Regions from separate parts of the Janthinobacterium sp. genome, predicted to be linked through region 1. Evidence: predicted binding sites of a transcription regulator. Region 1 holds the regulator's gene; each other region holds the start of a gene.
What was found. The regulator sigma-54, encoded in region 1, starts transcription at its own class of promoters, with help from an activator protein. The targets are predictions, from matches to a motif close to TGGCANGNAANCTGCTTT.
Positions count from the first base shown of each region.

Region 1 (10,494 bases):
AACACTATGCGGAAGCCAGAAGGCGCCCATCGCTGGCGCATGATTTTTACCGTGCTGGGCGCCGTCGTGTTCGCACTGGGCAGCTTCTGGCTGCTCGAAGTGATGAACAAGAGCAGCCAGGACGTCAATGGCAGCAAGAAGCTCGACGAGCCCGATTATTTCGTCACCAATTTCAGCATGGTGCGCATGGATTTGCAGGGCAAACCGAGCTATATCGTGTCCGGCGCCAAGCTCACGCATTTCCCGGCTGACGATTCGTCCAATATCGACCAGCCTTTCGTGCGCAAGATCAGCCCGGGCGTGCCGCCGCTGAACATGAACGCGGAACTGGCGCATATCGACCAGAACAACACGCGCCTGCAGTTGTCGCGCAATGTGGTGATCGACCGCATAGCCGGGCCGAAAACGCAGAACCTGACGCTGAAAACCGAGGCGCTGACGATTTACCCCGACGAAGAGCGGATGGAGTCGGCCGTGCCGGTCGACCTGGTGTCGGGCCGCTCGCATGTGACCGGCGTGGGCCTGAACGCCAACAACGCCACCAGCGTGGTGGACGTGCCCAATTCGGTGCGCATCGTGATTCCGCCGCGCACGCCGGTGCAGGCGCCCGCTGCTGCGCCGGCCCAATAAAAGATATGCAAAAGGACTAATATAAAATGAAAAAAATCTTGCTGTTGAGCCTGTTCTCGCTGGCCGTGATGGGCACGGCCCGGGCCGAAAAGGCCGACTCCGAAAAAGAAGCCGTGATCACCGCCCAGCGCGGCCAGGTCGATGACATCAAGCAGACGCGCACGCTGACCGGCGACGTGGTGCTGGTAAAAGGTACGCTGACCATGAAGGCCGGCCGCGCCCTGATCACGGAAGATCCGCAGGGCTACCAGTTCATCACGTTCTGGGCCGATGCGGGCAAGCTGGCCACTTTCCGCCAGAAACGCGATGGCGCCGGCGACCTGTGGATCGAAGGCGAAGCCGAGCGCGTGGAATACAACAACAAGACGGAAGTGGTGAAACTGTTTACCCGCGCCAAGCTCACGCGCCTGGAAGGCACCAAGCCGACCGACGTGGCCAACGGCGCCTTTATCTCGTATGACAGCCGCAACGAGTTGTTCAACATGGAAAACAGCAACAGCGGTACCAGCGCCCCGGGCGCCGGCAGCGTGCGCATGGTGATCCAGCCGAAGAACAAGACGCCGGCGGAGAAGGCGCCCGCCGCGCCTGCGCCGGTGCCCACGCCAGGAAAGAAATAATGGACAACAATTTACGCTGTGGCAGCACCCTGATCGTGCGGGGACTGCAAAAGACCTATGGCAAGCGGCAGGTCGTGCATGACGTGTCGCTGCAAGTCGAATGCGGCGAAGTGGTGGGCCTCTTGGGTCCGAACGGCGCCGGCAAGACCACCTCGTTCTACATGATCGTCGGCCTGGTGCCGTCGGACGGCGGCACCATCGACATCAGCGGCGTCGATATCTCCAGCCTGCCGATCCACCGCCGCGCGCAGATGGGCCTGTCCTACCTGCCGCAGGAAGCGTCGGTATTTCGCAAGCTGACGGTGGAAGACAATATTCGCGCCGTGCTGGAAATCCAGACCGTCGACGGCCGTCCGCTGAAAAAGCCCGAGATCGAGGAGCGCCTCGACAAGCTGCTGGCCGACTTGCAGATCGAAAAGCTGCGCGAAAACCAGGCCCTGTCGCTGTCGGGCGGTGAACGGCGGCGCGTGGAAATTGCCCGCGCGCTGGCCACCGATCCCCGCTTCGTGCTGCTCGATGAACCGTTCGCCGGCGTCGATCCGATCGCCGTGATCGAGATCCAGCGCATCGTGCGGTTTTTGAAGGAACGCAATATCGGCGTGCTGATCACCGACCATAATGTGCGCGAAACGCTGGGCATCTGCGACCGCGCCTACATCATCAACCAGGGCTCGGTGCTGGCGTCCGGGCGGCCCGACGACATCATCGCCAACGAGTCGGTGCGCCGCGTGTATCTGGGCGAACACTTCCGCATGTAAGCCGATGAAACAATCACTGCAGCTGCGCACCTCGCAGCATCTGGCACTGACGCCGCAACTACAGCAATCGATACGCCTGTTGCAACTGTCCACCCTGGAATTGCACCAGGAGCTCGAGCAATTGCTGACCGATAATCCCTTGCTGGAACGGCTCGACGATCCGCTCGACCGCTCCTTGCGCCTGCTGTCCGATGGTGCGCTGAGCTCGACCGCGGCGCCCGGCGAAGCACCGCCGGCGCCACCGGGCCAGGACGCGCCGGCGCCAGCCGCCGAAGCGGAAACCTTTGATGGCGATGGCGGCGAAAGCACGGCCGCGCCCGAAGGCGGCGACAGCGACTGGAACGAAGCGAGTCGCGGCAAGGCGCCCGATGACGAAGATTCCAGGCCACAACTGGAGGCCCATCACTGCACCTTGCGCGAGCACCTGATGGAGCAGATGCGCGTGACCGTGCTGGAGCTGCGCGACCGCGCGCTGGTCGAACTGATCATCGATGCGCTGGACGACAATGGCTATCTGGAAGAGCCACTCGAGGAGATCCAGGCGCGCCTGCCGGAAGAGCTGGAAGTGGACGCCGACGAGCTGCGCACGGCGCTGTCGCTGCTGCAAAGTTTCGACCCGGCCGGCGTGGGCGCGCGCAACGCCTCCGAATGCCTGGCGCTGCAGATCAAGCGCCTGCCACAGGTGGCGCTGGTGACGCGCCGCATGGCCCTGACCATCGTGGAAAAACACCTGACCTGGTTTGCCCAGCGCGACTTCAACAAGCTGAAAAAAGCCCTCGATTGCGACGATGAAGACCTGCGCGAAGCACAGACCGTGATTCGCCTGTGCAATCCCCATCCGGGCGCCGTGTTCGCGTCCGACGTGTCCGACTACGTGGTGCCGGACGTGGTGGTCAAGCGCGCCCGCAATGGCTGGCAGGTATCGCTGAACAATGACGTGATGCCACGCCTGCGCGTGAACGCCATGTACGCCAACCTGCTCAAGCAGGGCAAAGGCGAGGGCGGCATGGGCGCGCAGCTGCAGGAAGCCAAATGGCTGATCAAGAACATGCGCCAGCGCTTCGATACCATCCTGCGCGTGGCGCAGGCGATAGTAGAACGACAAAAGGATTTTTTCTCGCATGGCGCAGTTGCCATGCGGCCACTTGTGCTTCGTGAAATAGCTGATACACTGGGTTTACACGAGAGTACTATCTCGCGGGTAACAACCCAAAAGTACATGCTGACCCCGCATGGAATGTTTGAGTTGAAGTATTTCTTTGGCAGCCATGTCGCCACCGAAGCAGGAGGGGAAGCGTCCTCGACGGCGATACGGGCATTGATCGTGCAATTGACAGGAGCAGAGAACCCTAAAAATCCTTTATCCGACAGTAAGATTGCGGACATGCTGGGGGAACAAGGCATGGTGATTGCGCGACGTACTGTTGCCAAATACCGGGAAGCGTTGAAAATTCCGCCAGTGAGCCTGCGTAAGTCTTTGTAGTTTTTTCGGTTCCTCTACGGTCCGGATGTCACGGACACCGCACGAACCCGATCATCTTTAGGAGTGTGTATGAATCTCACCATCAGCGGACATCATCTCGAAGTGACACCAGCCATCCGTGAATACGTACAAACCAAACTGGAACGCGTGAAACGCCATTTCGATCACGTCATCGATATTGCCGTGATTCTGACCGTCGACAACCTCAAAGAGAAAGAAAAACGCCAGAAGGCCGAAGTGAATCTGCGACTGAGCGGCAAGACCGTCTATGTGGAAAGCCTGGCGCAAGACCTGTATGCCGCGATCGACAGCCTGATCGACAAGCTGGACCGGCAAGTGATGAAGTACAAAACCAAAGTGCAAGGGCACGGTAAAGAGGCGATCAAGCATCTGCCTGACAACACCGACAACTCTGAAGAAGCCGCCGCCGCTGTCTAGCCGGCCTGCCGTTTCCAGATTGTTGTGATCAACTAAGGGCGCGCTGTATTTTACTCGCGCCCTTTTTTGCGGCCATTTTTTCCTCGTTCACTGCTCAGTGACGCTCGCGGTGCCGCAGGACGACCCGTTCCTTGTCCGCAAAATACTGCGCCAGATGTTCCGCCATGTACACCGAGCGGTGCTGGCCGCCCGTGCAGCCGAGCGCCACCGTCAGATAGCTGCGGTTGTCGGATTTGAACGACGGCAACCATTTTTCCACAAAATTGCGGATGTCGGCAAACATCTCCAGCGCACTCGGCTGTGCGTCGAGAAACGCGATCACCGGCGCGTCGCGGCCATCGAGCGGACGCAGCGCTAGGTCGTAATAGGGATTCGGCAAGGCCCGCACATCGAACACGAAGTCGGCGTCCAGCGGCACGCCCAGCTTGAAGGCAAACGATTCGAAGAACAAGGTCAGCGGCGCGCGTTCGGAAGCAACGATATCCTTGACCCAGGCACGCAGCTTGTTGGCGCTCAGCTCGGACGTATCGATCACATGGCCGAGCTGCTCGATCGCCGACAGGCGTTCGCGCTCTTCCAGGATGCACTCGATCAGGGTGCGGCGGCTGGCCGGATTGGCGTCGGGGCGCAATTCATGCGACAGCGGATGGCTGCGCCGCGTTTCCGAAAAGCGTGCCACCAGCGAATGCGTGGTGGCAGTCAGAAACATCACCTTGACGTCATGTCCCTGGTCGCGCAGCAGCGCCACATTGTGCGGCAGGCTGACCAGCGACTCGGCGCTGCGCGCATCGACGGCCACGGCCAAATGGGTGGCGCCCTCTTCGCGCAGGGTTTGCACCAGGTTCGGCAACAGGGCCGGCGGCAGGTTGTCGACGCAGTAATAGCCGGTGTCTTCGAGCACATTGAGTGCGACGGATTTGCCGGAGCCGGAGATGCCGGTGATAAGGACGATATGCATGCGGCAATCATACAATAAAGACCGCATGCGCGCCCCGTGGCAACCCGGCTTACAAATTATTGCAATTACTTGTGTGGTGCGGATTGGACAAACCCACGTGCCGGTGCCAACAATGTTGTCGGATTACGCGGGCCAAGGCCCGCTAATCCGACCTACGCGCTAATCGCCGCTCATTGCCAATCGTTGGTGAAGCAGGGAATTGACGAAGCGCAGCTTCGTGCCTGCGGAACGGTTCGCCCTTGCAAGGGCGAACTCCTTGGCAATATCAATCGCCACTCATGGCCAATCGTTGCCGCTCCATGAACTCCTGCAAGGTATCGATGCCGCGCAATTGCAAGATGGTATTGCGCACGGCCGCTTCCAGCAGCACGGCGATATTGCGGCCGGCGGCGACGGGGATGACGACCTTGCGGATCGGCAGGCCCAGCACGTCTTCGGTTGGGAACAGGAACGGCAGGCGCTCGACTTCTTCTTCCAGCGCATTGCGGCGCACCAGGTGCACGATCAGTTTCAGCCGCATCTTGCGGCGCACAGCCGTTTCGCCAAAGATGGCCTTGATGTCGAGCAGGCCCAGGCCACGCACTTCGAGCAGGTTCTGCAGCAGCGGCGGGCAGCGTCCTTCGATCATGTTCGGCGCGATGCGTGAAAACTCGACGGCATCGTCGGCCACCAGGCCGTGGCTGCGCGAAATCAGTTCCAGTCCCAGCTCGCTCTTGCCCAGGCCCGAGTCGCCCGTGATCAGCACGCCCACGCCCAGCACGTCCATGAAAACGCCATGCATGATGATGCGCTGCGCCAGCTTTTTTGACAGGTAGACGCGCAGGAAGTCGATCACTTGCGCGGCCGGCAGCGGCGTGGAAAACAGCGGGATATTCTGCTCGTCGCAGATGGCGAGGATGTCGGGTGGCGTTTCCAGGCCTTGGGCGATGATCAGCGCGGGCGGGCCGCCGGCGATCAGCTCGCCGATCACGTGGGTGCGCGTATTGACCTTCAGGCGCTGGTAGTAATTGATTTCCTGGTGGCCAAACACCTGGATGCGGCCTGGGTGGATCAGGTTCAAATGGCCGACCTGGTCGGCGGCCGAGGAAACATCGCCCGAGATCAGGCGCTCGCCGCCGGGAAAGCCGGCAAACCAGCCCAGTTGCAGACTTTCACGATTGTCGTCGTACAGGCGTTGTATCGTCAGCGGCGTTTGCAACATGGCAGTTTTCTTCAGGAGTGGAGGAAGACCTGAAGTTTAACCCGCCGCTTGCAGACTAGGTTGCCAATTGACGATGCGCGAATGCACGGATTTCGGTTCCGGATCGGTGGCCAGCGCCGTGCGGAAGGCGTCGTCGGAAAACATCTCGGCAATTTCCGACAGGATTTCCAGATGCTGCTGGGTAACGTGGTCGGGGATCAGCAGAAAAAACAGCAGGCTGACGGGCTTGCCATCGGGCGACTCGAACGGAATCGGTTCGACCAGGCGCACGAAGGCGCCCAGTGGCGCCTTCAGCGTCTTGGTGCCCTTGATGCGGCCATGCGGCACGGCCACGCCATGACCGAGGCCGGTCGAACCCAGGCGTTCGCGCGCGAACAGATTGTCCGACACGGTAGAGCGGGCGATGCCGTAATTGTTTTCGAAGATCAGGCCGGCTTGCTCGAAAGCGCGCTTTTTGCTGGAGACTTCCAGGTCCAGCAGGACGTTTTCGAGGGATAGTATTTTGCTAAGATTAGTCATGACACTCAATGAAATGGTGCAATGCGCAGAAGGCTTGCGAGCCGAATTATAGGCCTGTTTGTGCGGCCTGTAACGCCAATTCTCAACAGTATATGCTTGCTGCCGGCGCAGTGGGCGCTCCGGCAAGAGTAGTCATCATTTTAACAAAAAAATAACATCAAGGTGAATTAGCTATTTCTTGATTAAAAACGAAACTCCAGCCGGTTTTTCCGTCGCTGAATGCCGATTTTCCGACTTTTCAGCGTTTTCTGTTGCTTGCAAGCTCGGTACTGGCGTTGTTTTAAAACACAGTTAGCATGCCTGAAAGCATCATTCTGCGCCCTTCCGGCAGCGCTGACCAGTGCTTATTGGCGGGCGTTGCGCAAATTGCCCGGCATCTGCCCGGTGCTGAAGTTGCTGCGCCACGGATTGATGTCCAGGCCGCCACGGCGCGTATAGCGCGCATACACGGACAGCTTTTGCGGCTTGCAATGGCGCAAGATATCGACAAAGATGCGCTCGACACACTGTTCATGGAATTCATTGTGCTCGCGGAAGCCGATCAGATAGCGCAGCAGGCTTTCCTGGTCGATCTGCGGTCCCGCATACTCGATCTGCACGCTGCCCCAGTCCGGCTGCCCCGTCACCAGGCAGTTCGATTTGAGCAGGTGCGACACCAGTTTTTCTTCCACGGGCGCTTCGTCGAACGCGGCCGTCAACAGCTGCGGCGACGGCGTGTATTGCGTGATTTCCAGGTCCAGGCGGTCGAGCAGCACGCCGTCGAATTCACCCATTTTCAATTTGCCGAAATTTTCCTGCAAGGTCAGCTCGACCTGCACCGGCGCGCCGAAACCGTTCGACAGATCCTGTTTCAGCAAGGCCAGCAGCGCTTCCGGGCTGTCCAGCCGCGTCTGGTTGAACGAGTTCAGGTACAGCTTGAACGACTTCGACTCGATGATATTGGGCGAGTCGGCCGGCGCGCTGACCTTGGCCACCGCCACTTGCGGCTTGCCGCGCAGGTTCAGCCACGACAGTTCGTAGGCGTTCCAGATATCGAGGCCGAAGAAGGGCAGGGTGCCGCGCAGCTCCAGCTCGTCGCGCTTGCCCTGGCGTGGGATCGGGAACAGCAGCTCCGGAGCGTAATCGCTGCGGTAGGCCGAGCTTTTGCCCAGGGGGGACAGTTCGGCAAGATCGTTGGTGGTAGTCATGGTGGCGTGGCTGCAAATTTCTGTGAAGGGTGAATGGTAGCTTATTTCAACCCAACGGCAAGGACTGGGGTCGTACCCTTAGGATACGACCCCGGCATCTGCACTTGGGTTATTCGCTATTTACCCCAAAAACAGCTTGTATACCGGATTGCTGGTCTCATCCCAATACCGGTACCCCAGCGTATCGAGAAAGCGCGCAAACTCGCCCATCTCGTCCGGTGGCACCTGCAGGCCGATCAGGATGCGTCCCACGTCGCCGCCCTGGCTGCGGTAATGGCACAGCGAAATGTTCCAGTTCGGCGCCATGCTGTCGAGAAAGCGCATCAGTGCGCCCGGACGCTCGGGGAACTCGAAGCGGTACAGCAGCTCGTCCTGCGCCAGCCGGCTCTTGCCGCCCACCAGGTGGCGGATATGCGACTTGGCCAGTTCGTCATGGGTCAGGTCCAGCGTGCGGAAATCGTGCTCCTCGAAACGCTTGGCCAGCGCGCCCGATTCATGGCGGTCGGCGATCTGCATGCCGACAAACACATGCGCCTCCTTCTCGTCGCTGATGCGGTAATTGAATTCCGTGACATTGCGCGCGCCGATCAGCGAACAGAAACGCTTGAAGCTGCCGCGCTGTTCGCGCATGGTGACGGCAAACACGGCTTCGCGAAATTCGCCCAGTTCGGCCCGCTCGGCCACAAAGCGCAGGCGGTCGAAATTCATGTTGGCGCCGCAGGCGATCGTCACCAGCGTCTGGTTGACGATCGGGTGTTTGGTGAGGCTGGCCCGTTCCACATACGCCTTGGCGCCGGCAATGGCCAGCGCGCCGGCCGGCTCCAGGATCGAGCGCGTGTCCGTAAACACATCCTTGATGGCGGCGCAGATGGCGTCGGTGTCGACAATGATCACTTCGTCCACATACTGCTGGGCCAGGCGGAAGGTTTCCTCGCCCACCAGGCGCACCGCCGTGCCGTCCGAGAACAGGCCGACGTCGGGCAGGGTGACGCGTTCTTTTGCTTTCAGCGAACGGGCCATCGCGTCCGAATCGACGGTCTGCACGCCGATGATTTTGATATCGGGACGGATCTGTTTGACATACGCCGCCACGCCGGCGATCAGGCCGCCGCCGCCAATGGCGATAAAGATGGCGTGGATGGGGCCCGAGTGCTGGCGCAAAATTTCCATGCCGATCGTGCCCTGGCCGGCGATCACGTCCGGGTCGTCGAACGGGTGCACAAACGTGAGTTTTTGTTCGTGTTCCAGGGTCAGCGCGTGGTTGTAGGCGTCGGTGTACGAGTCGCCGTGCAGCACGATTTCCACGCTGCTGCCGCCACGCGCGCGCACCGCTTCGATTTTCAAGGGCGGGGTGGTGGTGGGCATGACGATCAGCGCGCGGCAGCCGAGGCGCGCGGCCGACAGCGCTACGCCCTGGGCATGGTTACCTGCCGAGGCGCAGATGACGCCGCGCTTCAATTGCGCGTCGCTCAGGTGGGCCATCTTGTTGTAGGCGCCGCGCACCTTGAAGCTGAACACGCTTTGCATGTCTTCGCGCTTGAAGTAAATCTGGTTGCCGATGCGCTGCGACAGGTTCGGCGCCAGTTCCAGCGGCGTTTCGGAGGCAACGTCATAGACGCGGGCGGTCAGGATTTTCTTGAGATAGTCGATGTTCATGGTCTGCTAGCGAGTGATTCTGGGCCAGGTGTGGACTGGAGCGGATACGTCGGCATCGGTTGTCCGGGGCGGATAGCGGGGCAACATAATGCTCTGTGGAACTGCGGGCCGGTGAGCCCTTGCCCGTTCGCGCGGTTCGTGCGGCGCGCAAGCTGCTCTTCATTATAATGGAGAGCCTTACCGCATCGCGAAGTGTTCAATGATCGAATCCGCAATCACCTGGCTGCTGCAACTGATAGCAGCGCCGGAGGTCGGGCTGACATCGGTCTTTCTGATCAGCTTTATTTCCGCCACCTTGCTGCCGCTCGGCTCCGAGCCGGCCGTGTTTGCCGTGATCAAGGCCAATCCCGCGCTGTTCTGGCCCGCCATTGCAGTGGCCACCGTTGGCAATACCCTGGGCGGTGCCGTCGACTACTGGATGGGCTACCGGGCCAAGCAGGCGTTTGCCAAGGAGCGCGACACGCGCTGGTTCCGCTGGCTGGCCCGCTATGGCGCCAAGACCATGCTGCTGGCCTGGCTGCCCGGCGTCGGCGATCCGCTGTGCACGCTGGCGGGCTGGCTGAAATTGCCGTTCTGGCCCAGCGTCGCCTACATGGCGGTCGGCAAGTGCGCGCGCTACCTGACCATGACAATGTTGTTGCTGTATGTGCCCGATGGCGTCTGGCACCGGATTGGACAGATGCTGTCCTGAGTGGTCGATGATGGGGCGTTTTGCAACGCGGGTTTGCCCCGCTATTGCCCCATATTTGGGCAGTCCGATAATTGGGGGCGGGTGCGAAAAGTTGGCATATTCCGATGAAATATGATTCTCATTTGAACTTTTATTCATTCAAATCACGTCTTTGCCATATTTGCTTTTGTGGCGGATGGACTGCTTAAACCTTAGGCGGGCTAAGGCTGTTCCCGCATGGTGCGGCGCAATAAGATAAAATGGGTGTTTAGGGTCCAGTCCACATCGCCTCCAATCCATGAACGCTCCCGCACATATCCAAGCTTTATTGGCAGAAACGCCCAATGGTCCCGCAGCCAGCCGCCTGCGTGAAATCC
Region 1 covers NZ_DAMAGB010000001.1:263,960-274,453, forward strand. Annotated here, with positions in the region: gene lptC (LPS export ABC transporter periplasmic protein LptC) at 7-630, shown strand; gene lptA (lipopolysaccharide transport periplasmic protein LptA) at 657-1,247, shown strand; gene lptB (LPS export ABC transporter ATP-binding protein) at 1,247-2,005, shown strand; gene RTQ46_RS01245 (RNA polymerase factor sigma-54) at 2,010-3,488, shown strand; gene hpf (ribosome hibernation-promoting factor, HPF/YfiA family) at 3,558-3,926, shown strand; gene rapZ (RNase adapter RapZ) at 4,021-4,884, opposite strand; gene hprK (HPr(Ser) kinase/phosphatase) at 5,150-6,085, opposite strand; gene RTQ46_RS01265 (PTS sugar transporter subunit IIA) at 6,122-6,604, opposite strand; gene queF (NADPH-dependent 7-cyano-7-deazaguanine reductase QueF) at 6,949-7,791, opposite strand; gene ilvA (threonine ammonia-lyase, biosynthetic) at 7,912-9,447, opposite strand; gene RTQ46_RS01280 (YqaA family protein) at 9,647-10,138, shown strand; gene RTQ46_RS01285 (DUF3683 domain-containing protein) at 10,416-10,494, shown strand, end outside.

Region 2 (10,494 bases), on a different contig from region 1:
GCGGAAGGCCGGCTCGTCGGGACTCCTGAAACCGCTGCCCCAGTCCTCGCGCTCATACGGCAGGTTCAGTTCGTCGCAGGTCCACAGGACCTTGCGGACATTGATCGAGGCGGCTTTTCCGAGAATTTTCAGCATGCGTGGCTCCGTATGAGTGAGGGTAGGGCTACTGTAGCGCAGGTGGCGCTTGCATAGTTGCGCATTTGTTGGCATGGTAGCCCCCCATGAAACCCATGCGCCATCACATGTCCAAAATCCTCGCGTTCAGCCGTTTTTCCGTGCGCGACTTTCTCGCCACGGCCGGTCCCACCTTGCTGCTGGTGGCCGCCGTCTGCGCGCTGGCCTACTGGCTGGTCGATCCGGCGCCGCCGCGCCAGGTCAGCCTGTCGACCGGGCAGGACAACAGCGCCTATGAGGAATTCGGCAAGCAATACGCCGCCACGCTGGCGAAACACGGCATCAAGGTCACATTGAAACCGTCGCTGGGCTCGCAGGAAAACCTGCAGCGCCTGAACGCCGGCAGCACCGATATCGCCTTTGTGCAAAGCGGCTCGACCGAGCATGCCGACGCCGAACGCCATGGCCTCATTTCCCTGGGCAGCCTGTTTACGGAGCCGGTCTGGCTGTTCCTGCGCGAAGACAAGGCGGTCACCGAGCTGACGCAGCTCAAGGGCATGAAGATCAACCTGGGGCCGGAAGGCACGGGCGTGCCGGGCCTGTTTCGCCAGCTGCTGTCGGTCAATGGCGTGGAGCCGAACGAGCTGACGGTGGGCGCTTTGCAAAATACGCCGGCCACGGTGGAGCTGCTGGAAGGGCGCATCGATGGCCTCGTGTTCAGTTCGGCGCCGGAAGCGCCGCTGATCCAGATGCTGCTGCAAACTCCGGGCATCAGGCTGTTCGATTTTTCGCAGGCCGAAGCGTATACGCGCCGCCTGCCGTTCCTGACGCATGTGGTGCTGCCGCGCGGGATTGTCGACCTGGGCCGCAATATTCCGGCACAGGATTATCACCTGATCGCGCCGACCGCCACGCTGGTCGCGCGCGAGGACCTGCATCCGGCGCTGGTCGACCTGTTCGTGCAGGCGGCCGCCGCGATTCATGGCGGCACCGGCTGGTTCCAGCAGCAGGGACAGTTTCCGTCGGCGCGCTATACGGAAATTCCGGTGGCGCCCGAGGCGCTGAAATTCTACAAGGATGGCGCGCCGGTGCTGCAGCGCTACATGAGCTTCTGGCTGGCCAATTTCTTCGACCGCATGTGGGTGCTGGTGGTGGCGTTGGGCGCCCTGATTTTGCCGCTGTCGCGCATCGTGCCGCCGCTGTACGTGTGGCGCATCCGCTCGCGCGTGTACCGCTGGTACGGGCAGCTGCGCACGGTGGAGCAGGCGCTGGAGGAGGTGCCGGAAGCACGCCGCGCGCAGGTATATGCAGAGCAATTGCAGCGCCTGGACGAGATCGAGGAGCTGGTCAACCAGATCTCGATCCCGCTGTCGTTTGCCGATGGGCTATATGGCTTGCGCAGCCATATCAATTTCGTGCGCAAGCGGATATTGACGCTGCTGGGCGAGCAGACGGCCGAGGCTATGCCAGAGTAATCGACAGCTTGCGCCCGACCAGCGCGGCGGCCCGTTCCAGCGTGGACAGGGTCACGTCGCTGGTCGGGTCGAGCAGGCGGTCAAGCTGCGAGCGGCTCGTCTGCAGCATGGCCGCCATGCGGGTTTTCGACAGCGACTGCTCCTGCATCGCCTGCGTCAATTGCCAGGCGATCACTTCCTTGTGCGGGCAGGCTCTTGAGTCACTCGCGTACCGGTTCGACGCCATTGCCGTTCGCATGGAACAGCAGATGAATCTGCTGCAAGCCGCAAGCATCGATGACGCATCTCTACGTTGCACTATAAAAGGTACTATCTCGCAAGAAGAATCTGTGCCGCCGGTGCAAGCGGCCATGGATGGCTGTAACCGGTCTCAGGCCGGCGCGTGCCCTGTCATGTCAAACTCTGTGCTTAGGCGCCCAGCCACGGCAGCCCCGCCTTGCACCAGCCGCCCAGTTCCTTGCGGTGGCCATCGGCATCCTTGTCGCCTTCAAACCCTTCCAGGATGTCGTAGCAGTTCGCATAGCCGTGTTCGGTGGCCAGCTTGGCCGCATGGCGCGAGCGCACGCCCGAGCGGCACAGGAACAGCAGCACATCATCCTGGCCGGCCTGGCTGGCCAGCTGCTGCATGAACTCCGGATTGGGTACGCCGCCCGGATAGGTGGCCCACTGCACCGCACCATGCTGGGTATCGGCGATATCGGCGCGGCCAACCCAGTCGCGCTCGGCATTGGTGCGAACATCGATCAGCTTGACGGCAGGATCGAGCTGCAGCAGCTCATAGGCTTCCTGCGGCGTCACGGCGCCGGCATACGGCGTGCCCTCGTTGGCACGGCTGCGGGCAATAGTCAGAATGTCGGCGGGGGTACTCATGACAGGCTCCAGGTAAGGGAAAGGTGGAAATGATTATAGTGCGCCGGACGCGCACCGCAAACGACACTGCATATCGCACCAGAATCGGGCATTTTCAGATTTTTCGGTGTAAACGCCATAAATTGGTGCATTATTTGTTTTTCGCACTTGCTTAGTGCATTTTTGATTTAGCGCAATTCACGTTAAAAAATAAGCCTGATGACAGTTGCACAGGGACGGCTGGTGTTTGCCGCTGCCTGCCCTTGCTCCTTAAAAGCTGGCATGGAATCTGCTATGATTCCTGTGAGTTTTGGTGGCACGCAATCTTTGCTTAGCATCATCAGCCCAGACGCACTAAGGTCGGCTCACCCCACATTCATTTAGGAGATACGCATGGCAATGACAGCCGCAGAAGTCTTGAAGATGGTAGAAGAGAACGAAGTCAAATTCGTTGATTTCCGCTTTGCCGACACCCGTGGTAAAGAGCAGCACGTGACAGTTCCGGTGTCGCACTTCGACATGGACAAATTTGAATCGGGTCACGCCTTCGACGGCTCCTCGATCGCTGGCTGGAAGGGCATTGAAGCGTCCGACATGATTTTGCTGCCGGATCCAAGCACCGCCAATATCGACCCGTTCATGGAAGAAACCACCCTGTTCATGCAGTGCGACGTGATCGAGCCGTCGGACGGCAAGGGCTACGACCGCGACCCGCGCTCGATCGCGAAACGCGCCGAAGCCTACCTGAAATCGTCGGGCATGGGCGACACCGCCTACTTCGGCCCTGAGCCGGAATTCTTCATCTTCGACAGCGTGCGCTGGAAGATCGACATGTCGGGTTGCTTCGTCAAGATCGGTTCGGACGAAGGTTCGTGGTCGACCGGCAAGGACATCGAAGGCGGCAACAGCGGCCACCGTCCTACCGTCAAGGGCGGCTACTTCCCGGTGCCGCCAGTGGACAGCTTCCAGGACATGCGTTCGGAAATGTGCCTGATCCTGGAGTCCCTGGGCATCCCGGTCGAAGTGCACCACCATGAAGTCGCTGGCGCCGGCCAGAACGAAATCGGCACCAAGTTCTCGACCCTGGTCGAGCGCGCCGACTGGACGCAGAACCTGAAATACGTGGTCTGGAACGTGGCGCACAGCTATGGCAAGACCGCCACCTTCATGCCGAAACCTATCGTTGGCGACAACGGTTCGGGCATGCACGTGCACCAGTCCGTATGGAAAGATGGCAAGAACCTGTTCGCCGGCGACGGCTATGCCGGCCTGTCCGATTTCGCCCTGTATTACATCGGCGGCATCATCAAGCACGCCAAGGCACTGAACGCGATCACCAACCCGGGCACCAACTCGTACAAACGCCTGGTACCTGGCTACGAAGCACCGGTGAAACTGGCGTACTCGGCGAAAAACCGTTCCGCTTCGATCCGCATTCCGCACGTTGCCAATCCAAAAGGCCGCCGCGTCGAAGCACGTTTCCCGGATCCACTGGCCAACCCATACCTGTGCTTCGCCGCACTGCTGATGGCCGGCCTGGACGGTGTTGCCAACAAGATCCATCCGGGCGAAGCCGCCTCGAAAGATCTGTACCATCTGCCGCCTGAAGAAGATGCACTGATCCCGACCGTCTGCGCTTCGCTGGAAGAAGCCCTGGACGCGCTGGACAAGGACCGCGAGTTCCTGACCCGCGGCGGCGTGTTCAGCGATTCGATGATCGATGCTTATCTGGAACTGAAAATGCAGGATGTGCAGCGCATGCGCATGACCACGCACCCGGCCGAGTTCGACATGTACTACTCGCTGTAATGTCAGCGCCATGCCGGCATCACTGCCGGCATCGAATCAAAACGCGGGGTGAGGCTTTCGGTCTTCCCCGCGTTTTTTTATGAAGGCGCCAGCATGATGTTGTATAGTCGGCCCGGTATCGTGACAGCTGACAGGAGTGGAGATTGATCAAGCAATACAGGATGGCGCTGGCGGCCGCATTGCTGGGCGCAGCAGCCCAGGCGCATGGCCAGCTGTATGTCTGCAGCGACGCGCAAGGCCACAAGACCTATACTGACAAACGCGAAAATGCCGCGTGCAAGCTGCTCGATCTGCCGGGCGCCATGACGGAGCCGCCGCGCAGGACTGCGCCGCTGGCGGTGCCAAACGCCAGGCCCGCGGCCCAGGCCGGCGGTACGCCAGCCACCTCTGCGGCGTTCCCCCGCGTCGACAATGCCGAGCAGCGCGCGCGCGACCTGGACCGGCGCCAGATCCTGCAGGACGAACTGCGCAGCGAAGAGCAGAAGCTGGCCGCGCAGCGCCAGGAATTCAACGAGGGCCAGCCCGAACGCCAGGGTAACGAGCGCAACTACGCGACCTACCAGGCACGGGTGGCGCAACTGAAAGACAACATCGGGCGGACGCAGCAAAACGTCGAGGCCCTGAAACGCGAGATTGCGAATATCCGATGACCGAATCCTCTACCCATACCCGCCGCCCGGCGCACCTGGCTGGCCTCGACCTGCTGGCCTCGGCCGTGGTCGTGCTCGACCAGGACGGCCGCATCAGCTATGCCAATGCTGCCGCGGAAAACCTGCTGGAAAGCTCGCTGAAAGCGCTGTCGCGGCAAAAGCTGACGGCCCTGTTCATCAATCCCGAAGAGCTGGCCGGCATCTGCGCCCAGGCGCGCGAGCACAATTTTTCCGACCTGCGCCAGGACCTGAGCCTGGAGCGCCTGGGGCGCGAACCGTTGCGCGTGCACAGCATCATCAGCGCGCTCGACGGTCCCGAAGACAGCGTGCTGATCGAGCTGCGCGAAAACGTGCAGCAGCTCAAACTTGACCGCGAAGAGCGCATCCTCGACCAGAGCCAGGTCAACAAGGAGCTGATCCGCAACCTGGCGCATGAAATCAAGAATCCGCTGGGCGGTATCCGCGGCGCGGCGCAGCTGCTGGAACTGGAACTGCCGGCGCTGCACCTGCTCGAATTGCGCGAATACACGCAGGTCATCATCAAGGAAGCGGACCGGCTGCAAACGCTGGTCGACCGCCTGCTGGCGCCGCACCGCCGTCCGCATATCGTCGGCGATGTGAATATCCACGAAGTGTGCGAACGCGTGCGCAGCCTGATCCTGGCGGAGTTTCCCAGCGGCCTGACCATTTCGCGCGACTATGACGCCTCGATTCCCGAGTTCCGCGGCGACAAGGAGCAGCTGATCCAGACCGTGCTGAACATTGCCCATAACGCAGCGCAGGCACTGTCCGAGCGCATCGAAGCGGGCGACGCCGAGCTGATTTTCAAGACGCGCGTGGCGCGCCAGGTGACCCTGGCGAAGGTCCGCTACGGCCTGGCATTAGACTTGCATATCATTGACAATGGACCGGGCATCGCACCCCAGATCCGTGACCGGATTTTCTACCCGCTGGTATCGGGACGGGAAGGCGGCAGCGGACTGGGACTGACCTTGGCACAGACCTTCGTGCAACAGCACCTGGGCGTGATCGAATGCGAAAGCCGGCCTGGATATACCGATTTCAGGATCGTTTTACCTTTGCCATAAGCGTGGGAAGCACCTGCCGTCGTATCCCACTCATGAAATCCATTGCGGGACGCACACACTAATGAAGCCAATCTGGATAGTTGACGACGACGAATCAATCCGCTGGGTGCTGGAAAAAGCCCTGGCCCGTGAAAACCTGGCGACCAAGAGTTTTGCCAATGCGCGCGATGCCATCGCCGCGCTCGAATTCGACACGCCGCAAGTGCTGGTGTCCGATATCCGCATGCCGGGCGCCTCGGGCCTCGACTTGCTGCAGATGGTCAAGACGCGCTTTCCCGGCTTGCCCGTCATTATCATTACCGCCTTCTCCGACCTCGACTCGGCCGTCGCGGCCTTCCAGGGCGGCGCCTTCGAATACCTGGCCAAGCCCTTCGATATCGACAAGGCGGTCGAACTGATACGCCGCGCGCTCGAAGAGAGCCTGCGCGAGACCAGCGTCGAGTCCGGCCCGTCCGAAACGCCCGAGATCCTGGGCCAGGCGCCGGCGATGCAGGAAGTGTTCCGCGCTATCGGCCGCCTGTCGCAATCGAACGTGACGGTGCTGATCACCGGCGAATCGGGCTCGGGCAAGGAGCTGGTGGCGCGCGCGCTGCACAAGCACAGCCCGCGCGCGGCGCAGCCCTTCATTGCCCTCAATACGGCGGCGATTCCGAAGGATCTGCTGGAATCGGAACTGTTCGGCCACGAGCGTGGCGCATTTACCGGTGCGCAGACGACCCGGCGCGGACGCTTCGAGCAGGCCGAGAACGGCACCCTGTTTCTGGACGAGATTGGCGACATGCCGTTCGACCTGCAGACGCGCTTGCTGCGCGTGCTGTCGGACGGCCATTTCTACCGCGTTGGCGGCCACCAGCCGATCAAGGCCAATGTACGCGTGATTACCGCCACGCACCAGAACCTCGAGCAGCGCGTGCGCGACGGCCTGTTCCGCGAAGACTTGTATCACCGCCTGAACGTGATCCGCCTGCGCCTGCCCAGTTTGAGGGAGCGGCGCGAGGATATCCCCATTTTGGTGCGTCACTTCCTGGTGCAGAGCGCGCGCCAGCTGGGCGTGGAAGCGAAGCGCATGAGCGAGCCGACCATGCAGTTCCTGAGCAGCCTGGATTTGCCCGGCAACGTGCGCCAGCTGGAAAACCTGTGCAACTGGATTACCGTGATGGCGCCTGGCCAGACGGTGGAAATCAAGGACTTGCCGCTGGAACTGACGCAGGGGCAGGGCGAAGCGGCTGCCGGCATGACCGGCCAGGCAACGCCAGTGCAGGGTGAAGCACAGCCTGCCAATGCGCCGCATGGCGGACAGGTGTTCGACGCCGCCGCGCCGGCCAACGGCGCGCCGCCCGGCTGGATCGGCTTGCTGGAACTGCAGGCGGCCGGCATGCTGGGCGCTGGCCAGCAGGAAGTGATGGCCGTGCTGGGCCGCCAGTTCGAGTCGGCCCTGATCAAGACGGCGCTCAAGCATACGCACGGACGCAAGAACGACGCCGCCGTGCGCCTGGGCATCGGCCGCAACACCATCACCCGCAAGATCTCCGAACTGGGCATCGACGGCGCCAAGGAAGACTGACAAGCCGCCATCCCGCCGCCGGGCGCAGCGTTCTGCTGCGCCCGCTTTCTTCCGCGCGTCACTTGCACGCCACAACATACAAACTAAGCGAACGATAGGGTAAGCTGGCGCCTGCCGGACTGTGTCGTCCGGCGTCAACTTGAACTGTGGAATGTGTATGCTGATTAACTGTGTGGCCTACCAGGATGGCAAGAAACTGGCCGACTTGCCGATCGACGATATCAGCGATTACGTGGAGCGGCCCGACTGCTTCGTCTGGGTCGCCCTGCTCGACGCGACCCCCGATGAATTGAAACAGATGCAGCACGAATTCTGCCTTCACGAACTGGCGGTGGAAGACGCGCAGCGCGGCCATCAGCGCCCGAAGATCGAGGAATATGGCGATTCGCTGTTCGCGGTGGTGAAAACCGTGGAAATGGTGGGCGACGATCTGGTGCTGGGCGAAGTCGATATTTTTGTCGGCGCCAACTATGTGCTGTCTTCGCGCAGCAACAGCTCGCAGGGCTTCCTGGGCGTGCGTGCGCGCGCCGAGCGCGAACCGCATCTGCTGCGCCAGGGCTCGGCCTTCGTGCTGTATGCGCTGATGGATGCCGTGGTTGACCGCTATTTTCCCATCCTCGACGCACTGGAATCGGAACTGGAACTGATCGAAGACCGCATGTTCGATTCCGGTACCGAGCGCGACAACATCGAGCGGCTGTACCAGCTGAAACGCAAGGTGATGGTGCTGCGCCATGTGGTAGCGCCGCTGATGGAAGCGGTGGGCAAGCTGCACGGCGGGCGCGTGCCGCCGCTGGCGCATGACACGCAGGAGTATTTCCGCGACGTCCATGACCACCTGGCGCGCATCAACGGCACGCTCGACTCGATCCGCGACACCATCAGCACGGCGATCCAGGTCAACCTGTCGATGGTGGCCATCGACGAGAGCGAAGTGAACAAGCAACTGGCGGCCTGGGCGGCGATTTTCGCCGTGTTTACCGCCTTTGCCGGCATCTGGGGCATGAACTTCAAGTTCATGCCGGAACTGGACTGGCACTATGGTTATCCGGCGGCGGTGGCCGTCATGTGCGGCGCTTGCGGCTATATGTACTACCTGTTCAAGCGTTCCGGCTGGCTGTAAAAATTTCCTGAAATCTGTATTATTGGACAATAGCCAGGGGTACAATCAAAACAGATCCGTCTTCGCTGGCCAGGCGGCGCAGGAGCACGCATGAGTATTCCGCTGTTTGATGTCAATTCGCAGGAACCCCTGTTCGACCAGGCGCAGCGGCGCACCCTGGCCGAGGCGGCCCTGCGTTCGATCACGGCGTCGACGGCCAAGGCCCGTGGCGATGATTTCCTGCGCATCCTGGTGCGCGAACTGGCCGAAGCGCTCGATGTGCGCTATGTGATCGCCGGCCGGCTGATCCGCCAGCTGGACGGCGGCGAAGCCATCCGCACACTGGCCCTGTGGGGGGGCGACGGCTACCAGGACAATATCGAATACAGCCTGCAGCACACGCCGTGCCAGGACGTGACATGCCAGGACATGTGCTTTCACGGCAGCGATATCCAGCGCCGCTTTCCGCTCGATAGCCTGCTGGTCGAGATGCGCGCCGAAAGCTATGTCGGCATGCCGTTGACCGATACGGAGGGACGCACGCTGGGCATCCTGTCGGCCATCGACACGCGCCCCATCGATGAAGACAAGCGCCTGCTGGCCTTGCTGCTGCTGTCGATTTTCTCGGCGCGCGGCGCAGCCGAGCTGCAGCACCAGGACCGGGCGCTGCAGCTGGAAGAAATCGTGCGCCAGCGTAGCGAGTCGCTGCTGGCGGCGCAGGCCACCTTGCTGGAGCAGGAGCAGATGGCCGCGCTCGGCTCGCTGGTGGCGGGCGTCTCGCATGAGGTCAATACGCCGATCGGCGTGGCGCTGACGGCGGCGTCCAGCATGGGCAGCTATGCCGACCAGCTGGTGCGGATGCTGGCAGCGCCCAAGGTCAGCCGTACCGAGCTGATCGACATTGCGCAGGCATTGACGGGCGCCGCCGCGCTGGTCGAGCGCAACCTGACGCGGGCGGCGGAACTGATCGGCAACTTCAAGCAGCTGGCGGTGGACCAGGCCAGCGAATACGTGGCCGACCTGGTGTTGTACGACTATGTGCATGGACTGGTGTCGGCGCACAGCCCGGAGCTGCGCAAGTCCGCGCTGCGGGTGCAACTCGAGATCGATCCGGCCTGCCGCGTGCGCCTGGCGTCCGGCAAGCTGTCGCAGATCCTGTCGAACCTGCTGATGAACAGCGCGCGCCATGGCTATCCGCATGGCGGGCCGGGAAGCATCACCATTCGCGCCGGCATCGACACAGAGGATGCCAGGCAGTGGCTGTCGCTCGAATTCTGCGACGACGGCATCGGCCTTGCGCCCGCCGTGCGCGAACACATGTTCGAACCGTTTTTTACCACCAAGCGGGGCCAGGGCGGTTCCGGTCTCGGCATGCACATCGTGCATACGATCGTGCAGCAGCTGGGCGGCCAGGTGAGGGCCATCGAAGACCAGCCCGGCTGCCACATTCACATCAGGCTGCCGCTGGCGCATTAAGAGCTGTCCCGGCAGATAGATACATCTCCTGCCGGCGCCCCCGGGAGCAGGGACTGCCGTTGCATTGCTCGCCGTGCGGCCTCATCACGCCTGGCCCGCACTCCTGATCAGCCGCAAGCAGAAGACGCTAGCTACCGGCACAGGCACCAAGCGGACTGGGTGCCTGCTGCATCATTGTTGGTTACTTTTGCGTGCCGACCCCGGTATTTTTTACACAATGTTGTATGCGTACCATAGGCATGCCATTCACATGCCTGTGCCTGGCGCGTTCTGTTGACACTTGGAAGTGTGCATGATTCCATGGGCTTGTGCAGCAACTTCTGGTCGCTCAGTTTCCCGGCGCAGGGCGCTCGTGCAAGCGCTCGCC
Region 2 covers NZ_DAMAGB010000024.1:36,603-47,096, reverse strand. Annotated here, with positions in the region: gene RTQ46_RS14680 (glutathione S-transferase) at 1-135, opposite strand, end outside; gene RTQ46_RS14675 (TAXI family TRAP transporter solute-binding subunit) at 243-1,589, shown strand; gene RTQ46_RS14670 (Fis family transcriptional regulator) at 1,576-1,815, opposite strand; gene RTQ46_RS14665 (rhodanese-like domain-containing protein) at 1,998-2,459, opposite strand; gene glnA (type I glutamate--ammonia ligase) at 2,832-4,247, shown strand; gene RTQ46_RS14655 (DUF4124 domain-containing protein) at 4,409-4,897, shown strand; gene glnL (nitrogen regulation protein NR(II)) at 4,894-5,985, shown strand; gene ntrC (nitrogen regulation protein NR(I)) at 6,047-7,549, shown strand; gene corA (magnesium/cobalt transporter CorA) at 7,707-8,672, shown strand; gene RTQ46_RS14635 (GAF domain-containing sensor histidine kinase) at 8,763-10,127, shown strand.
Region 2: the regulator sigma-54 is predicted to act here: its motif matches at 2,717-2,734, upstream of glnA (type I glutamate--ammonia ligase).

Region 3 (10,494 bases), 250 kb from region 1:
TGATCGTCTTTTCCATCATGCTGATCGTGGTGCTGGGCTTTATCGGCCTGGCGCTCGACGTGGGGCAGGTGATCGGCCGCAAGACCGAGCTGCAGAACCTGGCCGACAACGCGGCGCTGGCGGCGGCGCCTGAACTGGTGGGCACTGCGGCAGGCCTGGCCAATGCCGTCAGCAAGGCGAAAAGCAGCGCCGCCGGCCAGACCCTGTACCGGCGCCGCATGCAGGGTGCGATCCTGTCCGACGACAGCATCCGCTTTGCCAGTGCACCCGATGCACCCGACAACGCCTGGCACGCGGCCGGCGCCGTGCCCGACCCGGCGAAAGCGCTGTTCGTGCGTGTCGACACGCACAACAATACGCCGGCGCTGGGACAGGTGGCGACCGCCTTCCTGGGGGCCTGGTCGCCGGCCCTGCGCACGCTCGACACGCGCGGGCGGGCCGTGGCAGGCCACCGCAGCCTGCGCATCACGCCGCTGGCCATCTGCGCGCTGTCGCCGGCGCCCGCGTCCCTGCGCACCAATCCGGGCCCGCCCGAGCGCAGGGAAGCACTCGAATTCGGTTTCCGGCGCGGCGTGGCGTATAACCTGTTCAACCTCAATCCGCATGGCGCGGCGCCCGAGCATTTCGTGCTCAATCCGCTCGGCGCGCCGGGCGCCATCGGCTCGCCGGTGGAAGTGGACGCCGCCAGCGTGGAACAGTTCATCTGTACCGGCAGCGTGCTGCACACGGCGATCGGCAGCACCGCGATCCACGTGCACCGGCCGTTTCCCACCGCCCTGTGGGGAGCGTTCAACGCGCGCTTCAACCAGTATGCCGACAGCCGCTGCAACAGGATCACGGCACCACCCGACACCAACGTGCGCGTGTTTCCCAACACGGCCTCCAACTGGTGGATGAACATGCCGTCCGGCTCGAACGCGGTGGCCACCAGCGGCGTACCCCTGCTGACCGTGGCCGACCTGCCGCCAGTTGCCACCGGCCTGCCCACCAATATCGCGCCGGCCAGCTACGGCCCCCTTTGGTCGTTCGCCAAGGCGGTGGAATATGCCGATCCCAAGCCGCCCGGCGATTACAGCGCCTTTGCCACCACGGCCTGGACCGGCCTGTATCCGGGCCTGCCCAGCGCGCCGGCCAGCAACAGTTCCTATCCGCCCAGCGGTACGCCGTACCTGGCCACGGCGTTCCAGACGCCGCCGGCCGGCAATGCGGGCGTGGCGCAGCGGCGCGTGCTGCACATCCCCTTGCTGGCTTGCCCGCTGCCGGCCGGCAGCGACGTGCTGGCCACCGTGCTGGGCATCGGCCGCTTTTTCATGACGGCGCCGGCCACCGGCAGCGTGCTGAGCGGCGAGTTTGCCGGCGTGGCGGCCGAGCAGGCGCTGGCCGGCCCGGCGGAGCTGTTTCAATGAAACGGCCCCGCTCCCCATCGCTGCGCCAGCAAGGGGTGGCAACCATCGAGCTGGCGCTGATCCTGCTGTTTTTCATGGGTTTGTTGCCGGTGGTGCTGCTGGGCGGGCGTGCCATGCTGTTGTACACGGCGATGCAGAAAGGCGCGCATGACGCGGCGCGCTACATGGCCACCCTGCCGCTGCAGCAGATGACGAATGAATCGAGCGCCAACGACGCCGCCTTGTTTGCGGCACAGATGGTGCGCGACGCCCTGGAGCAGACAGGCCCTGTCTTGAGCCGGAACCTGATCCGCGTTGACTGTATTTACACCGATGGCGATTATCCGTGCGGCACCTTTGCCAGCAAGCCGCTGCAGGTGCGCGTCAAATTCGCCACCGACCTGACGGTCACGTTCCTGCCGGGCCTGACCAGCAAGTGGCTGCCGGAGCTGGTCTCGGTCCCGCTGCGCGCCAATGCGAACCTGCGCTATGCGAACTAGCATGGACAGGCGCCAGCGCCAGGCCGGTGTCTTTGCCGTGGAATTTGCGATGACCGCAGGGGTGTTTTTCATGTTCCTGTTCGCGCTGCTGGAGGTGGCGCGCGCCGTCTACCTGTGGAACCTGGTGCCGGAAATCACGCGCCGCGCCGCGCGCGCCGCCGCCGTCGCCGATTTCAGCAATGCCGCCCGGCTGCAGGCGGTGCGCGCGCAGGCCGTCCTGCGCGCCGCCCCTGGCCGGCTGCCGCTGGGCGGCGCCATCGACGACGCCTATGTGCGCATCGAGTATCTGCCGCTGCCGGTGGGCGCGAGCAGCATGGAGGACGTGGCGCAGATCGACGCGATGCCCGGCTGCCCGCAACGCAACCGCATCAACTGCCTGGAAAATCCGCATGGCGCCAGCTGCATCCGTTTCGTGCGCGCGCAGTTGTGCGTGCCGGGCACGGCTGGCAGTTGCGAGCGGGTACCGTACCGGCCCATCCTGCCGATGCTCGGCAAGCTGTTTACGGCGGGTACCCGGGCGGTGAGCCTGCCCAGCGGCGTGACGGTGGCCGTGGCCGAGTCGCTCGGCTACCAGGACAACCCCGCCTTTTGCCCTTGAACGCAAGACCGTTAGCCGTGAGGATGCCCGATGAAAGCCCTGATGATCAGCCGTGACGCCCAGCTGCATGATGAAATCGCCGCCCAGGGGGCCGCGCGCATGCCGGTGCTGCGCCTGCTGGAGCGGCGTCCCAGCCTGCGCGACGCCGTCGAGCGCATGTTGCCGGACGCGCCCGAACTGGTGATCGTCGACGCCAGCGGCATCGACGCCGACGAGGCCGACCTGCTCGAACGGCTGGCGCGCCAGTATCCGGCCGCCGTGCTGATGCTGCTCACGCGCGGCCAGCAGCAGGATGTGCTGATCCGCGCCATGCGTGCCGGCATGCGCGAAGTGCTGCAGCTGCCGCTGGTGCACAAGGCGTTTCACGAGGCGATGGACCGGGTCGATATCCAGGCCGGCGTGACGCAAATGCGCGATGGCAAGGTGCTGGCCTTTATCTCCTGCAAGGGCGGCAGCGGCGCCACTTTTTTGTCGACCAACTTCGCCTATGCGCTGGCCGCGCTGGCCGGCTGCAAGGTGCTGCTGATCGACCTGCACGGCCAGTTCGGCGACGCTACCCTGTATGTGTCGGACCAGAAGCCGGCCATGACACTGTCCGACATCTGCGCGCAGATCTCGCGCATGGATGGCGCTTTCCTGGCCTCGTGCCTGGTGCACGTGACGCCGAACTTCGGCGTGCTGGCGGCGGCCGACGACCCGGGCCACAAGGTCGACATGCAGCCCGAGCACATGGACCGCATCCTGGGCGTGGCGCGCCAGCACTACGACTACATCGTGCTCGACGTGGGACGCCAGATCGACGCGCTGTCGCTGCGCGCGCTCGACAGCGCCGACGCCATCTACCCGGTGCTGCAACTGGCCCTGCCCGACATCCGCGACGGACGCCGCCTGCTCGACATCTTCCGCTCGCTCGGCTACCCGGGCGAGCGCTTGCGGCTGATCGTCAACCGCTATGAAAAGGGCGGGCGGCTGCGCCTGGCCGACCTGGAGCAGGCGCTGGGTGCGGCCGTGGTGCACACGGTGCCGAACGACTACCTGGCGGCCACCGATTCGGTCAACCAGGGCATCCCGCTGCTGCAGCTGTCGCGCACCAGCGCGGTGGCGCGCAGCCTGGCCGACCTGGTGGAGCAGGTGACGGCGCGCCGCGTGACGGAAAGCCGCGGCCTGTTCGACCGCCTGTTCAGCCGCAGCGACACCTGATCATTTACCGAGGAGCCGAGATGACACTACGCGAACGCCTGGCCGCCAATGAACAGGCGCGCCCGACCATCGATGCGCATGGCGCGCTGGCGCTGCACGCCTACCAGGAACTGAAGAAATCGATGCACCAGACGATACTCGACCGCATCGACCTGGAGCGCCTGAAACGCCTGACGGCGGAACAGTTCAAGCACGAGCTGGCGCTGCTGGTGCAGCGCGTGATCGAGGACGAGCGCATCGTGCTGAACCAGCATGAGCGCCACAGCCTGGTGCTCGACATCCAGCACGAGATGCTCGGCTTCGGCCCGCTTGAACCGCTGCTGGCCGATCCGGGCGTGTCCGACATCCTGGTCAATACCTGCGACAAGGTGTACGTCGAGCGCGGCGGCCGGCTGGAACTGACCGACGTGACGTTCCACGACAATGCACACCTGATGAAGATCATCGAAAAAATCGTCTCGCGCGTGGGCCGGCGCGTCGATGAATCGAGTCCGATGGTCGACGCGCGCCTGCCCGACGGCTCGCGCGTCAACGCCATCATTCCGCCGCTGGCGGTCGACGGCCCGCTGCTGTCGATCCGCCGCTTTGCGGTGCAGCCTTTGACGATCGCCAACCTGCTCGACTATAAAAGCCTGACGCCGCCGATGGTGCAGGTGCTGCAGGCGCTGGGCCAGGCCAAGGTCAATATCCTGATCTCGGGCGGCACCGGCAGCGGCAAGACCACCCTGCTCAATGTGCTGTCCGGCTTTATTCCCGGCAGCGAGCGCATCGTCACCATCGAGGATGCGGCCGAACTGGCGCTGCGCCAGCCGCACGTGGCGCGGCTGGAAACGCGTCCGCCGAATATCGAGGGCAAAGGCGAAGTGAGCCAGCGCGCGCTGGTGCGCAATGCGCTGCGCATGCGGCCCGACCGCATCATCCTGGGCGAGGTGCGCGGCGCCGAAGCGCTCGACATGCTGCAGGCGATGAACACCGGCCACGAAGGCTCGCTGGCGACGATCCACTCGAACACGGCGCGCGACGCGCTGGCGCGGCTGGAAAACATGGTCGGCATGGCCAACGTCAACCTGACGCCGCGCGCCACGCGCCAGCAGATCTGTTCGGCCGTGACGGTGGTGATGCAGGTGTCGCGCCTGACCGACGGCGCGCGCAAGCTGGTCAGCCTGCAGGAGGTGACGGGCATGGAGGGCGACATCATCGCCATGCATGAAATCTTCCGCTTCGAGCAGACCGGCGTGGACGCCAGTGGCCGCGTGCTGGGCCACTTCTGCGCCACCGGCGTGCGGCCCCGCTTTACCGAGCGCCTGCGCATGTTCGGCGCGCCCGTCCCCGACAGCGTGTTCGATCCCGACCGCATTTACGAGTAAGGAGGCGCGCCATGGACCTCGTGTTCTACGGTTTTGCCATCGTCCTGTTTGCCGCCTGCATCCTGATGGTGGAAGGCGCCTGGCTGTGGTGGGCGGGCACGCATGGCAGCGCCGCGCGGCGCATCAACCGGCGCCTGCGGCTGATGGCCGCGCGCGGCGAGGCCGGCGGCGAGCGGATCTCGATCCTCAAGCAGCGCCGCTATGCGCGCGCGCCGGCGCTCGAGCGCCTGCTGCGGCGCGTGCCGCAATGCGCGGCGCTGGACCGGTTGCTGCTGCAGGCCGGCCTGGGCTGGTCGGTGGCGCAGTTCCTGGCGCTGGCCGGCGGCCTGCTGCTGGCGGCGCTGCTGATTTTGGTCGCCTGGCCGATGCCCTTGCCCGGTGTGTTGCTGCTGCTCGGCATGGCCGGCGGCGGGCCTGCTCTGTTCCTGCTGCGCGCGCGCACGGCGCGGCTGCAGAGAATCGAGGCGCAGCTGCCCGAGGCGGCGGACTTCCTGGCGCGCGCGCTGCGCGCCGGCCACTCGTTTTCCAACGTGCTGCAGATGGTGGGCGACGAATTGAGTGAACCGATCAGCGGCGAATTCAAGCTGGCGCATGAAGAGATCAACTATGGCGTGCCGATGAATGAAGCGCTGCAGAACATGGCGGTGCGCATTCCGCTGACGGACCTGCGCTATCTGGTGATCGCCGTGCTGGTGCAGCGCGAATCGGGCGGCAACCTGGCCGAGGTGCTGGTGTCGATCGCGCGCATCATTCGCGCGCGGTTGAAGCTGCTGGGCCAGGTGCGCGTGCTGTCGGCCGAAGGGCGCATGTCGGCCTGGGTGCTGGGCCTGATGCCGGTGGTGATGATCGGCGTGATGTCGCTGGTCAATCCGCAATACATCAGCCTCTTGTGGACCGATCCCAGCGGCATCCGCCTGCTGTGGTATGCGGCCGGCATGGTGGCTCTCGGCGTCGCGTGGATGCGCAAGGTCATCCGGATCCGTATCTGACAGGAGGTGTGCCATGACTGGCCAGCAAGTGCTTTTTCTCTTGATCGTGTTTGCCGTGGTGGCGGGCCTGGCGGTGGCGGCCTCGCTGATTTTCTTTCCCGGCACCTTGCGCCGCCGCCTGTCCGGCGCCACCGCGCCGGTGGACACCAGTGCGGCGGCGCCAGACACCGGCTGGGTGGAGCGGGTGGCGCGCGTGGCGCAGCCGTTCTCGAAATTGTCGCTGCCCGAGGAGGGCTGGGAGCGCTCGCCGCTGCGCACGCGCTTCATGAATGCGGGCTGGCGCCAGGCCAGCGCGCCGGCGCTGTATTTTGCCGCCAAGTCGGTGCTGGCATTGCTGTTTCCCACCGTGCTGGGGCTGTATGCGGCCAGCAGCATGGCGGCCGGCATGCGCGGCGTGCTGCTGTTTTTCCTGTGCATCAGCGCCACCGCCGGCTACTACCTGCCGAACCTGATCCTGGCCAGCACGGCACGGCGGCGCCAGCGCGACATCTTTGAAAACATTCCCGACGCGCTCGACCTGCTGACCGTCTGCGTGGAAGCGGGCCTGAGCCTGGAGCGCGCGCTGGTGAAAGTATCGGGTGAAATCCATATCAAGAGCATGGTGCTGGCGCAGGAGCTGCAGCTGGTGCTGATGGAAATGCGCGCCGGCTTTTCCAAGGAAAAGGCGCTGCGCAACCTGGCCCTGCGCAGCGGCGTGGAAGACGTCGACGTGCTGGTGGCCATGCTGATCCAGTCCGAACGCTTCGGCACCAGCATGGGCGATTCGCTGCGCGTGCACTCCGACAATCTGCGCGGCAAGCGCAGCCTGCTGGCCGAGGAGGCGGCCGCCAAGATCGCATTAAAGCTGCTGTTCCCGCTGATTTTCTGCGTGTTTCCCACCCTGATGCTGGTGCTGATGGGACCGGCCGTGATCGAAGTCTACCGCGTGCTGGTGCCGGCCATGGCCAACCGATGAAAGGACGTCCCATGTCATCTTCGCTCTCGCGCCTGGCTGTCGCCAGCGCCTGCCTGCTGCTGGGCGCTTGTGCCAGCCCGGGTCCTGCCCCCACCTCCAGTTCCAGCCTTGGGCGCCTCGCCGATCCCGGTCCGCTTGCCTTGCCTGACCCCATCGACCTGGCCAATCGCAATGGTCAGGCCGTGCTGCATGCGCAGCGCGGCGAAGCAGGGCAGTCCATCGCCATCTGGGAAGCGCTGCTGGCCGCTGGCGGCCTGCGGCAGCCGCGCCATGCCTATGTGCTGCGCAACCTGGGCCATGCCTATGCCCTGGCCGGCCGCGACCTCGATGCCTTGCCGGTACTGGAACAAGCCTGCCTGCTCGACCCGCTCCATGCACTGGCCTGGCAGCGCCTGTCGCAGGTGCTCGCCAGGCTGGGCCAGCATGAACGCGCGGCGCGCATGCTGGCGCAGGCGCACAGCCTGCAGGCCCATGACATGCAGCGTGACCAGGCATTGCTGCGTGCGCAGGCGGTTACCGTTCCTGCGCCCGTTCCCGTATCCGCATCCGTATCTGCACTCGTGCCGCCCGCGATGGAGCGCATCGAGATCACGCAAAGCGCGGGCATCGCGCGCCTGCAGCGTGTGCCTGCAACGGCATTGCGTCCCCGGTTGGAAATTCTCAACGGAAATGGCATGCCGGGCGTGGCAGCCGCGATGGCGCGCAGCCTGGCCGCCGGCGCCTTGCAGATAGTCCGTACGCGCAATGCCGCCTCGTTCCAGGTGGCGCGCACGCGTGTCGAGTACCGGCCGGCGCAGGAGCAGCTGGCGCGCCGGCTGGCCCGCCAGCTGGGACCCGGCGTCGAAGCGGTCGCCTTCGATTGCCCCGCCAGCGAGGTGCGCCTGATTCTCGGGCGCGACCTCGACCCGGCCATTTTGCACCGCTACTACGTGCGGCAGCTGGAGCAATTGCAGCGGGCGCGCCAGGCGCTGGCGCGGCTCGGTTGACACATCAGGTCCGGCGGCGCGTGGTTGCCAGCGCCGCCAGGCCGATTCCCAGCAGCAGCAGCGTGTCCGGTTCCGGCACCTGTTCGATCACGACGATATCGGTGCGCGTCGACTTGGAAAAATTCAGCGTGTAGCTGCCGGCCGGCAAGGCAAAATTCGAGGTCAGCGAGAACTGCGTAAAGGCATTCGTGAACGCGCGCGAGGTAGCGGGATCGTTGGTGCCGGCCGTCAGGTTCAGGCTGAACGGGTCGAGGCTGCCGGTGGCATGGTTGCCGTTCACGTCGCTGCCGTTATTGGCATCGCCGTCAGGGGCAAACTGGAACACGATGCCGTCGGAGTTGGCGCGTGTGGCGCAGCCGGCAGGACTGTTGGCGTTGCAGGCAATGCTGAAAATATCCATGATCGACACATTCGACTTGTCGCCCAGCGTGGTCACGCTGCTGCGCAGGTCGCGCCGCGCAAGAAAACTGAAGGTAATGAAACCGGCGCTCGACAAGGTCAGGTTGACCGAGCCGGTCAGGGTGTCGCCCGCCGTGGCAGAGGCGGCGCCGACCGTATCGCGCTGCGCTTCCGACACGGCCCGCATGGTGGCGCCGCCAACCGTCAGCATGTTGCCGAACGAGTGGGCGTCGCCGCGGGCAAATTCCAGCACCGGACTGGGCGCATAGTTGTTTTGCGGCAGGCCGGTGCAGCCGCCGCCGGCACATACCTGCAGCACATCGGCATTGGCGGCCGGTCCCGTATTGACGGCGCGCGGGTTGACGGCCGCGGCGCCTTCGAAATACGTGCTGTCGCTGGCATTGCGGTTGGCGCCCGCCAGCGTCAGGGTGCCGGCGCTGGTGGTGATGCGGAAATTGTTGATGTCATTGACGGCCAGGCCGTAGGCGCCGGCTTGCGCCTGGCCAGTGGCCAGCACGCCTGCCGCAGCCAGCGCGCCGAGCAGGCAAAGGGTCTTGCTTCGTGGGTGATCGACATTCATGGCAGCCTCATTATCGTGGTCGGGTCGATATGGCTAAGCATCTTGCGTGCCAAACCAAAAAATCGTCACGAATCAAGGACTTGTATAAAGCGGGCTGGAGAAGAACAAGCTGACTGTAAGAAACACCGACAGCGCCGGGACCGTTAAAATAGGCGATGGCAAACAAAACCCCCACCTTTCCCGGCGCACGCACGGGCCGCGGCCAGGTCCTGGCCGTGCTGCTGTCGAACCGCGACCAGTCCGGCGCCGAACCCTTGCAGGGGCGCGTCTCGCTGGCCGCCATCGTCAAGGCACTGAAACGCAAATACCACTGGCCGATCGAGACGCACAGCTTTCCCGCCAACACGGCAGACGGCCGCGCCAGCTGGGCCACCGTCTACAGCCTGCCGGAAAAAGTGATCGCCACCGCCCTCGCGGCCGGCGGCCAGGACTGGCTCGACAGCCGCAAGGGTTAAGTTTTACTCCTGCGGCAGCAAGGCCAGCGCCGCGCTGAAGTCGCCCATCGGCTTGCCGCCATTGGCCACCAGCGCCTTGTCGCGCGTGCTCAAGCCGTCGAGCACCGGCAGCGAGAAGCGGCGGGTGATCGCGCGCAGGATCGAGGCCGAATCGTATTGCGTATGGTCGACCAGGCCCTTCTTCACGTACGGCGACACCAGGATCGCCGGCACGCGCGTGCCCGGGCCCCAGCGGTCGCCTTTCGGTGGCGCCGCATGGTCATAGAAGCCGCCGTTTTCATCGTAGGTGACGATCACCAGCATGTTCTTCCACTGCGGACTCTTTTTCAGCTGCGCGATCACGTCGGCGATATGCGCGTCGCCGTCGGCCACGCTGGCGTAGCCGGCATGCTGGTTCAGGTTGCCCTGCGGCTTGTAGAAAGCCACCGGCGGCAGCTTGCCGGCGGCCGCGTCGCTGAGGAACTGGCTGTCGAAATCGCGCAGGTGGGCGGCGCGGTAGGCCGGCGCCTTGACCGGGTCCATGCTGGCAAAGTAATTGAACGGCTGGTGATGGAACTGGAAGTTCGGCGGGCTGGGGAAACTGCTGCCGCGCGCGCTGGCCGTGGCCAGCGCCGTGGTGTCCTTCCAGGCGCCCGCATACCAGGCCCAGTCGATGTTCTTGCCAGAGAGCAGGTCGCCGATATTCGTCTGCGTCTGCTGCGGCAGGGTATTGGCCTTGCTGGTGTCCGCATACAGCTTGCTGCTGTCGCCGGATGCCGGTGCATTGCTGCTGGGCTGGAAGGCCGGCTGCATGGTATTGACCGCATAGAACATGCCGCTGGCATCGGCAGGCGTGAGCGTACTGTCGTTGGCATAGACGGGCGCGCCATTCAGGACGGTGGCCGGCGACGTCGCTGCCGGCGTCAGGCGCACGAAGTTGCCCTTGGCGTCGACATCGATCTTCGAGATCGAGCCTTTGGCCACCGACGTGTCGGCATTCGGATAGGTCGGCGCGCAGGCGCAGATCAGGTACTGGTGCGTCAGGAACGAGCCGCCAAAGGCGCCGATAAACAGGTTGTCGGCCAGCGCATACTGCCTGGC
Region 3 covers NZ_DAMAGB010000001.1:12,632-23,125, forward strand. Annotated here, with positions in the region: gene RTQ46_RS00055 (pilus assembly protein TadG-related protein) at 1-1,406, shown strand, start outside; gene RTQ46_RS00060 (pilus assembly protein) at 1,403-1,885, shown strand; gene RTQ46_RS00065 (pilus assembly protein) at 1,887-2,483, shown strand; gene RTQ46_RS00070 (AAA family ATPase) at 2,514-3,683, shown strand; gene RTQ46_RS00075 (CpaF family protein) at 3,704-5,050, shown strand; gene RTQ46_RS00080 (type II secretion system F family protein) at 5,062-6,039, shown strand; gene RTQ46_RS00085 (type II secretion system F family protein) at 6,053-6,994, shown strand; gene RTQ46_RS00090 (LytR C-terminal domain-containing protein) at 7,006-7,980, shown strand; gene RTQ46_RS00095 (EDSAP-1 family PEP-CTERM protein) at 7,985-8,959, opposite strand; gene RTQ46_RS00100 (hypothetical protein) at 9,115-9,414, shown strand; gene acpA (acid phosphatase) at 9,418-10,494, opposite strand, start outside.
Region 3: the regulator sigma-54 is predicted to act here: its motif matches at 8,994-9,011, upstream of RTQ46_RS00095 (EDSAP-1 family PEP-CTERM protein).